Regions from separate parts of the Ruminococcus sp. AM42-11 genome, predicted to be linked through region 1. Evidence: riboswitches for the same ligand, from Rfam matches in the RefSeq annotation. Region 1 holds a riboswitch; each other region holds the start of a gene.

Region 1 (3,286 bases):
GCACTGTAAATGTTTTATTTTCAATCGTCAGATAATCCCTTTTCCTTGTTACCTGATTAATGCATTTAATAAACAGAAATGTCATGGTACTCATCAGCAGGAGTGCTAATGTCTTTTCTGTTTCAGTCCTGAAGCCCTCGGACGCACCAGTCACGCCATATGCATTCGTAAGTGCCGCAAAGAGAAATTCGGGAATAATTGCCAGCACATAATAGCAGCATACCGTAACCAGCTTCTTCCATATATTTCCCCGGAACACAACCATAGACGCGATCATATAGATTACCGGAATCATTACCATATTAAGTATTGAGGATTCCAGGCGGTTGGTTCCGAACATTGCCAGTGCTGCGATACAATATACGAGAAATTTTTCCCAGAATCTTTCTCTTCTGTATGGGAGTATGTTCTTTTCCAAGTCCTCCAACAGATACATCTGAAGAAGACAAATCAAATAATCTCTTATTATCATACCATGCCGTTCCTTTCCCCAAGAAATGTTATCAGTGCGTCGGCAAACTGTCCTTTTCTCGACCTCGAAACATTCAACTGGATTCCAAACGGCAGCAACGCAACGTTCTTTTCCAATCCTTCCACTTTTGCCAAATTCACAATATAGCTGTTGTGTGCATACTCAAATCCCCTTCCGGCCAGACACTCATACAGATCACTTAAAGATTCCTTGCAATGCATCTCTTCTATCTTTCCCTGTCTGGCAATGTATATCGTACAGCCCCTTTTCGCCAGACAGATATATAAAATGTCTTCCGTATGGATGCGCATTATCCTTCCCGCCGATGTAACTGTCACGGAAGAATCTCCACAGCACAATTTCACTTTTAATAAAATCATAGGTATTTCCTTTTTCAGACTTCTGTCATGCAGATCCTTCATGATGTACCGGAACGGTTGTCCAACATTAATGCTGTCAGGAGTCAGTTCAAAACAGCCGGAGCAGAACACCAATATCGCTGCTTCATTATATTCCCTCAGCTTCAGTACTGTTTTATTTCCATCCAATCCAGGCATACGCATATCCATAAAAATCAGATCATGCAAAATATCCGCATCTTCCAATAATTCTTTTCCTGATTCATATTCATAAAACCGTATCTCATTCGAAGACAGAATCCCTTCCGTTTCTATGACCGTCTTTATTTTCTCCCTGTATTCTTTATCATCGTCGCAAATTGCTATTTTACACATATTCATCCTCCAGTGTTAGTTTCTTCTAACCCTCTCCCATAAAAAAACCATCTTGCAGAATCTGAATCCTAAGATTATTTGCCTGTTCCTATAACTCCGGTTCCAAATCTGCAAAGATGGGATCTTCAAAAAATTCCTGTATTGTAATATCCAATCCATCGCATATCTTTTTAATTGTAACTACGCCAGCATTCCTGCTTTGTCCATACAAAATATTTTTCAGTGTTGAAGGCGGGACGCCTGAGCGCACCGCCGCTTCATTCACTGTGATATCTTTCTGCTTAATCAGATCGTTTAACCGATATATGACCGCTGTTTTTATATCCACGGAATCAACCACCTTTTTTTCTTCTATTTTATATAAACCGTCTTTAAAAGGTCGCCCATATATAGTCTTTTTGATCTATGTATGATATTTTTTGACAGTTTTCCTGTTTTTAGAGAAATCTGCAAAAAACCTGTCTTTATCAGACGCAGAAAAGCCCCACGAGAACACATCCGGTCCTGCGCAGGGCTTTTCACTTATCATACTATTTTCCATATTTTTTATTTTCCAATGTGCCGGGCCGGAGCCTCCGTTCTTCTTTCCCACTGTTGCCAGTCATCGTTTTGCCTTTTTCATACTTTTATTTTTCTCATTCTTTCCTGATAAAATCATTATTGTTATGTCTATGAAATAACACCGTAAAAAAACACTGCCAAACAGACAGTGCACCTCATTTTATGCATCTGGCTGCCATTTTACAGGCCCTGTAGCTTTGCGTCCCAGACTTTCATCTGGTTTGCCGATTTCCTTATTATAGCTTTAATCTTATGCAAAAAATTGATTTTACTATACTTTAACGCTCAACTATACACAAGAAAAATTTATCGTTTTAACGCCCGAAAAACAAAAAAGAACAGCCGATACATATACCCGAACTGTTCTTCTACTTCCGAAGTCCACGCAGCATTGACATTACTGTTTCCTGCTCATTTGTACTCAGATCGTTCCATATCCCTAGAACTTCTTTCTGTTTTTCTGTCAGATTCTCTGAATTATCTTCCTGAAAAAACTACGATAATGTCACGCCCAAAGCTGTACATATTTTTCAAGTGTGATCAGCGACGGCAGGTTTTCCTGTGCCATGATTCTTCCCAGTGACGACTGGGAAATTCCCGACAGTTGCGATAATCTGCATTTACTGATATCACGCTTTTCACATAGAGATGTTATTTTATCCGCAATATACTTCTCTATCTACAAGTAACTATTCCTCATTTCCGCTATTACATGTTCTTATTGCACCTGTAATAGCAGAAAAATATTAGTTATCAACTTTGCAAGTATTCATTTCCACAATAGGAAGCATACACATAAAAAAATAAAGATACTTTCCTTTCCGCAAAAGTCATTTTCACTTATATCATTTTTATAATATCACAGCAAGTTACGTTTATCACATAAAAGTTTGAAGCATAATCATTCAAAACAAAAAGCCGAAAGCCACATTGTTATCTGTGACCTCCGACTCCATTCTATCTTATACTACACCATCCTTACACTCAAATCAGCTCCTCTCTCCGGCTCATCTTTTCCCTGTTTTTCCTGGATGATTCTCTTATTGATTTCCAAGCGTTCATGGATCGACGGTTTCTTCTCTTTTCCTGTTATTGCCTTTCTTTCAGCTTTCCCCGCATCCTTAACTGCTATATTTGCTTCACCGCCAGTTCTTGGCACAGCTTCTCTGCTCTCATTTTTCTCTACTACCTGCTGTTCTCGTCTCTCCTTCACACCTTTTTCTTCCAGGCTGCAAAAGCTCTGCAGATACGGCAGTACATGATTCTGCATATCTGTCAGATCTTCCATATACTTCTGATACTCTTCATTGCCTTTTCCTTGCTGGTAGCTGATCCAGCTTTCATCTGTCAATTTCATTTCATTCTGCATCTTTAACTGACTGATGATACCGCCGTTTCCGGTACCAATATCTATCTTACCTTGAAAATGATGCAGCATCTTGTCGCCCTTCTCAGCATAATATACTGTAAAAAACATCTGTGCTGTCATTTTTGGTTCGTTAGTCTTTGGATCACGATC
Region 2 (3,286 bases), on a different contig from region 1:
GCAAGCCGATACGATATTAAGGGCAGAAAGTATATCGGTGCAAATCTGAAATACTACTTTACTGATCTGGGACTGAGAAATGCACGTCTGAATTTCAGACAGCAGGAGCCTACTCATATCATGGAGAACATTGTTTATAACGAGCTGCTGATCCGTGGCTACAATGTTGATGTGGGTGTCGTGGATATCTTCGATAAGGATAAAGAGGGCAAACGTGTTCGCAAGCAGTTGGAGGTTGACTTTGTGGTGAATCAAGGAAACCAGAGATACTATATCCAGGTTGCATATGACATGACTTCGGAAGAAAAACAGACGCAGGAGTTCAATTCTCTGCGTAATATCCCGGACTCTTTCAAGAAGATCGTCATTGTAAATGGCAGCAAAAAGCCTTGGAGAAATGATGAAGGTTTTGTCATCATGGGAATGAAGTATTTCTTGCTGAATGCGAATAGTCTGGAATTTTAAGTCGATTTGAGTTGTTGCTGTGGTGTTGTTCTATTTCAAAAAAGAGTGAAATGATATAAATAAGGCCACGGCTGATTTCATGTTGGAACAGCCGTGGCTCAGTTTATTTATCCGTACAAATGAGACTGTTCCGCAGATTATGTAGAACAGACAGAGTACGATTCCGATAGTGAGAACATCAGATGCATAATTACCAGAACCACGAACAGGAATATCACCTGATTCCCGGAAGTCTTTCAGCCATTTTGTTAATGTGCTGTATCCGATGCCAAGATTTTCTGCACATCCACGTATTCCGAGATTTTTGTGATCCTGATAGTACTGGACTGCATCAAGTTTAAATTGTTTGTCATGTTGCTTTGCCATATGAGATCCTCCTTCAGCATGCCTCTATTGTATCATGCTTATGTGTATTTGGAATTTCCCAGTCATCACTGGGAAGAATCATGGCGCAGGAAAACCTGCCGTCGCTGATCACACTTGAAAAAATATGTACAGCTTTGGGCGTGACATTATCACAGTTTTTTCAGGAAGGTAATTCAGAGAATCTGACAGAAAAACAGAAAGAAGTTTTAAGGATATGGAACAATCTGAGTACAAATGAGCAGGAAACAGTGATGTCAATGCTGCGTGGTCTTCGGAAGTAGAAGAACAGTTCGAGTATATGTATCGGCTGTTCTTTTTTTATTTTTGTCGTTAAAACGGTAATGTTTTCTTGTGTATACTAGAGCATTAAAGTATAATGAAATCAGTTTTTTTGCATAAGTATTAAAGCTATAATAAGGAAATCGGCAAACCAGATGAAAGTCTGGGACGCAAAGCTACAGGGCCTGTAAAATGGCAGCCAGTTGCATGAAATGAGGTTGCACTGTCTGTTTGGCAGTGCTTTTTTATGGTAGAGCACTTGAATAAGTAATACAGAAGCTGTTTGGAAAAATAGCGGGGAGGTTATTGACAATTAATGAATGTAAAATTAAAATCTGGAAGCAAGCAACTGTAGCCTAGAGGAGGGGAGAAAGATGAAGAAGTGCAAATTAGTACAGAATATAATGAATTTCAAATTTTGTTACATTATATTTTGCACAATTATATGTTTTATTGTTTTATCCGTTCCTACATTTGCCAAAGAAAACTCTGACAATGTTATCCGGGTAGGATCTTTTGAAGAAACTTATAATACCGTCAATGAAAAGGGAGAAAGAAGCGGCTATGGTTATGAGTATCTTCAAGATATTGCAGGTTATGCAGGATGGACATATAAATACATAACAAGTGATTGGAAAAACTGCTTTACACAGTTGGAAAATGGAGAGATTGATATTCTTGGTGACATTTCCTATACAGACGAACGTGCTGAAAATATGCTTTTTTCCGATATGCCTATGGGGGAAGAGAAATATTACATCTATACGGATGCATCCAATATGGATCTTACAGCAGGAAATTTGGATTCTTTTGAGGGAAAAAATATTGGTGTGTCTAAAGATAATATAGTGGAGGATGTGCTTAATGAATGGGAATCAAAATATGGTCTGCATACGAAGCATATCAATGTTTCTACAACCACAGAAATTATGGACAAACTGTCGAAACATGAAATTGACTGCTTCGTTTCGGTAGAAGAATCCCGTTGGGAAGAATCGGATATTTCACCGCTTACAAGTATTGGAGAGACAGAAATCTATTTCGCTATAAATCCAGAACGTCCGGATATCAAAGAAGCACTGGATAGTGCTATGCGCAGAATCAAGGATGACAACCCATTTTACACAGATGATCTCTACAGGCGTTATCTTTCTGCACAGAGCAGCTCGTTTCTTTCAAAAGAAGAAAGTGAGTGGATCGGGCAGCATGGTGCAATCCGGATAGGGTATCTGAATCAGGATGGAGGTATCAGCAGTGTAGATCCATCAACAGGTAAACTGACAGGTGTTATTACAGATTATGTGGATCTTGCAGAAAATTGTCTGCAAGGTCAGACTCTGGAATTTGAATTAAATGGATATGAGACAAGAAGTGAACTGCTTCAGGCATTGCAGGATGGAAAAATAGATCTGATTTTTCATGCAAACCAGAATCCATACTTTGCAGAAACAAATGGATTTGCTTTGTCGGATACGCTGTTGACTCTCAATATGGCAGCAATTACGGCAAAGGATTCTTTTGATGAAAATAAAGAGAATATAGTTGCCGTTGAAAAAGATGATTTTGCATTGAAAGCATATCTTTCATACAATTATCCGCAATGGAAGGTTGTGGAATATGAAACATCAGATGCAGCAGTAAAAGCAATGCAGAAGGGGGAGACGGATTGTATTGTAAGCAATTCAGGTTCTGTTTCAGACTATTTGAAAAATAATAAGCTTCATAGTGTTTTCCTGACAAAAGAAGCTGATGTTCCATTTGCTATTCTGCAGGGAGAACCGGTTCTTTTGTCCATTCTGAATAAAACACTGACATCTATGCCTACAACTCAATTTTCAGGTGCAGTAGTTTCGTATAATGCTTCCTTACGAAAAGTTACAGCGAAGGATTTTATTCAGGACAATTTACTGACAGTTTCACTTATCGCTGGAATTTCTTTTTTCGTTGTTCTGTGTATAATTCTTGATTCTTTGAAAAAATCAAAACGTGCGGAAGAAAAATCCAAGAAGTCTGCTGAGCAGGCATTGAAGCTGAATCAGGAGCTTGAAGAAAAACAGCAGGAATTACAAAATGCACTTGTAGAAGCACAGAGTGCCAATAAGGCTAAGACTTCCTTTTTAAATAACATGTCTCATGATATCAGAACACCGATCAATGGTATTATTGGCATGCTTAC
Region 3 (3,286 bases), on a different contig from region 1:
ATCTGGAAGAAATCAAGGTTCATGAACAGCGAGAATGGGATTTTGAATATGTTCATCAGAAAACAGGGGAAAAACGCTGGTTCCATAATATTGCAATGGGTAGTGAGGTAAATGGAAAAAAGAAATACATCCTGGTTCTGTCGGACCGTACCTCGGACTGGAAAATGAACCAGGCACTTTCTGAGGCAGTCCGTGCGGCGGAGACAGCAAACAGGGCCAAGAGTACCTTCCTTTCCAACATGTCTCACGATATCCGGACACCAATGAATGCGATCATCGGCTTTACCACACTGGCTGTAAGCAATATTGATGATAAAACAAGGTTCGGGATTATCTGGGAAAGATCCTTTCCTCCAGTAACCATCTGCTTTCCCTGATCAATGATATCCTGGATATGAGCCGGATTGAGAGCGGAAAGATCCATCTGGAAGAAACGGAGGTCAGTCTGTCGGATGTGCTTCATGATCTGAAGACGATCATCAGCGGGCAGATCCATGCGAAACAGCTGGAGCTTTATATGGATGCCATGGATGTGACAAATGAGGATGTCTATTGTGATAAGACACGACTGAATCAGGTGCTGCTGAATCTTTTGTCCAATGCGATCAAGTTTACTCCTGCTGGCGGAACCGTTTCTGTCCGGCTGAAACAGTATCCGGGTCTCCAAAGAGGCAGTGAACTGTACGAGATCCGGGTGAAGGATAACGGAATCGGTATGAGTCAGGAATTTGTACAGAAGATCTTTTCTCCTTTTGAGAGGGAGCGGACTTCCACTGTAAGCAGGACTCAGGGTACAGGACTTGGTATGGCCATCACCAAGAATATTGTGGATATGATGGGCGGCACCATTGAGGTCCGGACAGAGCAGGGGAAAGGTACCGAATTTATCGTCCGACTGCCATTCCGGACTCAGCCTGAGCACCAACGTATAGAGAAGATCATAGAGCTGGAAGGTCTTAAGGCTCTGGTTGTAGATGACGATTTTAATACCTGTGACAGCGTGACAAAAATGCTTGTGAGGGTTGGAATGCGTTCGGAATGGACACTTTCCGGTAAGGAGGCTGTTCTGCGTGCACGACAGTCTATGGAGCTTGGGGATGCCTTCCATGCTTATATCATCGACTGGCGACTGCCGGATATGAATGGTATTGAGGTCACCAGACAGATCCGCAGTCTTGGTGACGATACACCGATCATTATTCTGACTGCTTATGACTGGTCAGACATCGAAGTGGAAGCCAGGGCTGCAGGAGTAACTGCATTCTGTGCGAAACCTCTGTTTATGTCCGATATCAGAGATACCCTGATGACTGCCATTGGCCAGAATCAGGCTGAGCAGGAGAAGCCTGTTCTTCCGGCGGCATGCTCAGATTTCAGAGGCAGATGTATACTGCTTGTGGAAGACAATGAGCTGAACAGTGAAATTGCGGTGGAGATCCTTAATGAATATGGCTTCCTGGTGGATACTGCAGAAAATGGGGCAGAGGCAGTAGAGAAGGTCAAGAGGTCGAAACCGGGCGGTTATGATCTGGTGCTGATGGATGTGCAGATGCCGGTAATGAACGGATATGAGGCCACGAAGCAGATCCGTGCCCTTAGGGATCCGGCACTGGCAGGAATCACCATCCTTGCCATGACGGCCAATGCTTTTGACGAGGACAGAAAGAAAGCGTTGGAATGCGGTATGAATGGATTCTTATCCAAGCCAATCGTTATAGAGGAATTGATCAGTACATTACAAAATAATCTGACAGATTAGTAATAAAAACCTGCTAAGAAGTTCGGTTAACAACTTTTTAGCAGGTTTTCAAATTATTTTTAAGCGTTAAAGCGGTGAGGTTTTTCTTGTGTAAAGTGGAGCAAGGGAGTATAATAAAATCAGTTTTTTTGTATAATTTTAAATGCTCTAATATGGAAATCGGCAAAACAGATGAAAGTCTGCGACGCAAAGCTACAGGGCCTGTAAAATGGCAGCCAGTTGCATGAAATGAGATGCGCTGCCTGTTTGGCAGCGTTTTTATCACCCGGGGCATTGCAGAGATGATGGAAATTACACAGCAGCAGTACACAGCAACAGGGATGAATGCACATATTGCAAAACCGATTGATATAAAAACAATACTTGCTGTTTTTGACCTGGTGTTTGGAACATCATAAAACACAAACGGATGAAGGAAATAAAAAATATGGATAAAAGTAGAAAAAAATCAGCCGTACTATTTGCATGTATATTTGTGGTCCTGGGAATGTGGATGATGTTATCGGTACACTGCCAGGCTGCTGAAACGAATAATGATGAAAAACAGCCACAGACCATCCGTGTCGGCTCATTTGAGGATACCTTTAATTATGTCGATAAAAACGGTGTCAGACGAGGTTATGGCTACGAGCTCATGCAGGCTCTGGCAGGTTATACCGGATGGAAATTTGAGCATGTGAAATGTGACTGGTCCAACTGTTTTGATAAGCTTGAAAATGGTGAGATTGATATCATGGGCGATATTTCTTACACCGATGAACGTGCACAGAAGATGCTTTTCCCGGATGAACCCATGGGTGAGGAAAAATATATCCTTTATGCTGATTTATCGGATACGGATATTGGGACGTCTGATTTCAAATCTATGGATGGGAAACGTGTAGGTGTGCTCATGGGTACTGAGCCTGAAATCATGCTGACAGAATGGGAAAATAAGAATGGCATACATACAGAACATGTAAATGTGAATAATAATGATGATGTCGAAAAGAAATTAGCGAATCATGAAATCGATTGTTTTGTATCTCTGGAGGAATCCATCTGGTCTGAACAGGGAATATCATCCGTTACCACGATTGGTAAATCCGGCATATATTTTGTAATAAATAAAGAGCGCAGCGATATCAAGACAGAGTTGGACTGGGCTATGCGTCAGCTGGATCAGGATAGTCCTTTTTTCAAGGCGGATCTGTATAAAAAGTATTTTACGCTTGATTATTGTCAAAGTCTTACAGGCGGAGAAAAGTCCTGGTTGGAAGAACATGATGGTATCCGGATCGGATTTCTGAGTAATGATGCGGCAGTATTTTCTCTGGACGAAGAGACTGGAAAACTTACCGGTATGCTGGCAGAATATTTCTCTTATGCCAAAGACTGTCTGGGAAATCAGACACTGGAATTTAATATACAGGAATATGATGATTATGATGAAATGCTTCAGGCTTTACAAGAACGAGAGATTGACATGATTTTTTATGCTGGCAGGAATCCATATTTTGCAGAAAAAAACGGATATACACTTACAAA

The links. A riboswitch is a leader RNA that binds a small molecule or an ion and turns the genes downstream of it on or off. The one in region 1 is predicted to bind cyclic di-GMP.
Region 2: it holds a riboswitch for cyclic di-GMP, as region 1 does, so the genes downstream of both, DW904_RS01875 (transporter substrate-binding domain-containing protein) here and DW904_RS16825 (helix-turn-helix transcriptional regulator) in region 1, are expected to answer to the same signal.
Region 3: it holds a riboswitch for cyclic di-GMP, as region 1 does, so the genes downstream of both, DW904_RS20595 (transporter substrate-binding domain-containing protein) here and DW904_RS16825 (helix-turn-helix transcriptional regulator) in region 1, are expected to answer to the same signal.

The regions. Positions count from the first base shown of each region.
Region 1 covers NZ_QUIO01000033.1:20,318-23,603, forward strand. Annotated here, with positions in the region: gene DW904_RS16815 (sensor histidine kinase) at 1-472, opposite strand, end outside; gene DW904_RS16820 (LytTR family DNA-binding domain-containing protein) at 469-1,206, opposite strand; gene DW904_RS16825 (helix-turn-helix transcriptional regulator) at 1,295-1,534, opposite strand; cyclic di-GMP riboswitch class I at 1,928-2,003, opposite strand; gene DW904_RS16840 (YodL domain-containing protein) at 2,735-3,286, opposite strand, start outside.
Region 2 covers NZ_QUIO01000002.1:45,102-48,387, forward strand. Annotated here, with positions in the region: partial or broken gene DW904_RS01860 (ATP-binding protein) at 1-465, shown strand, start outside; gene DW904_RS23435 (helix-turn-helix domain-containing protein) at 496-831, opposite strand; gene DW904_RS01870 (helix-turn-helix transcriptional regulator) at 825-1,112, shown strand; cyclic di-GMP riboswitch class I at 1,246-1,321, shown strand; gene DW904_RS01875 (transporter substrate-binding domain-containing protein) at 1,485-3,286, shown strand, end outside.
Region 3 covers NZ_QUIO01000057.1:7,250-10,535, forward strand. Annotated here, with positions in the region: partial or broken gene DW904_RS20590 (response regulator) at 1-1,759, shown strand, start outside; cyclic di-GMP riboswitch class I at 1,911-1,986, shown strand; gene DW904_RS20595 (transporter substrate-binding domain-containing protein) at 2,187-3,286, shown strand, end outside.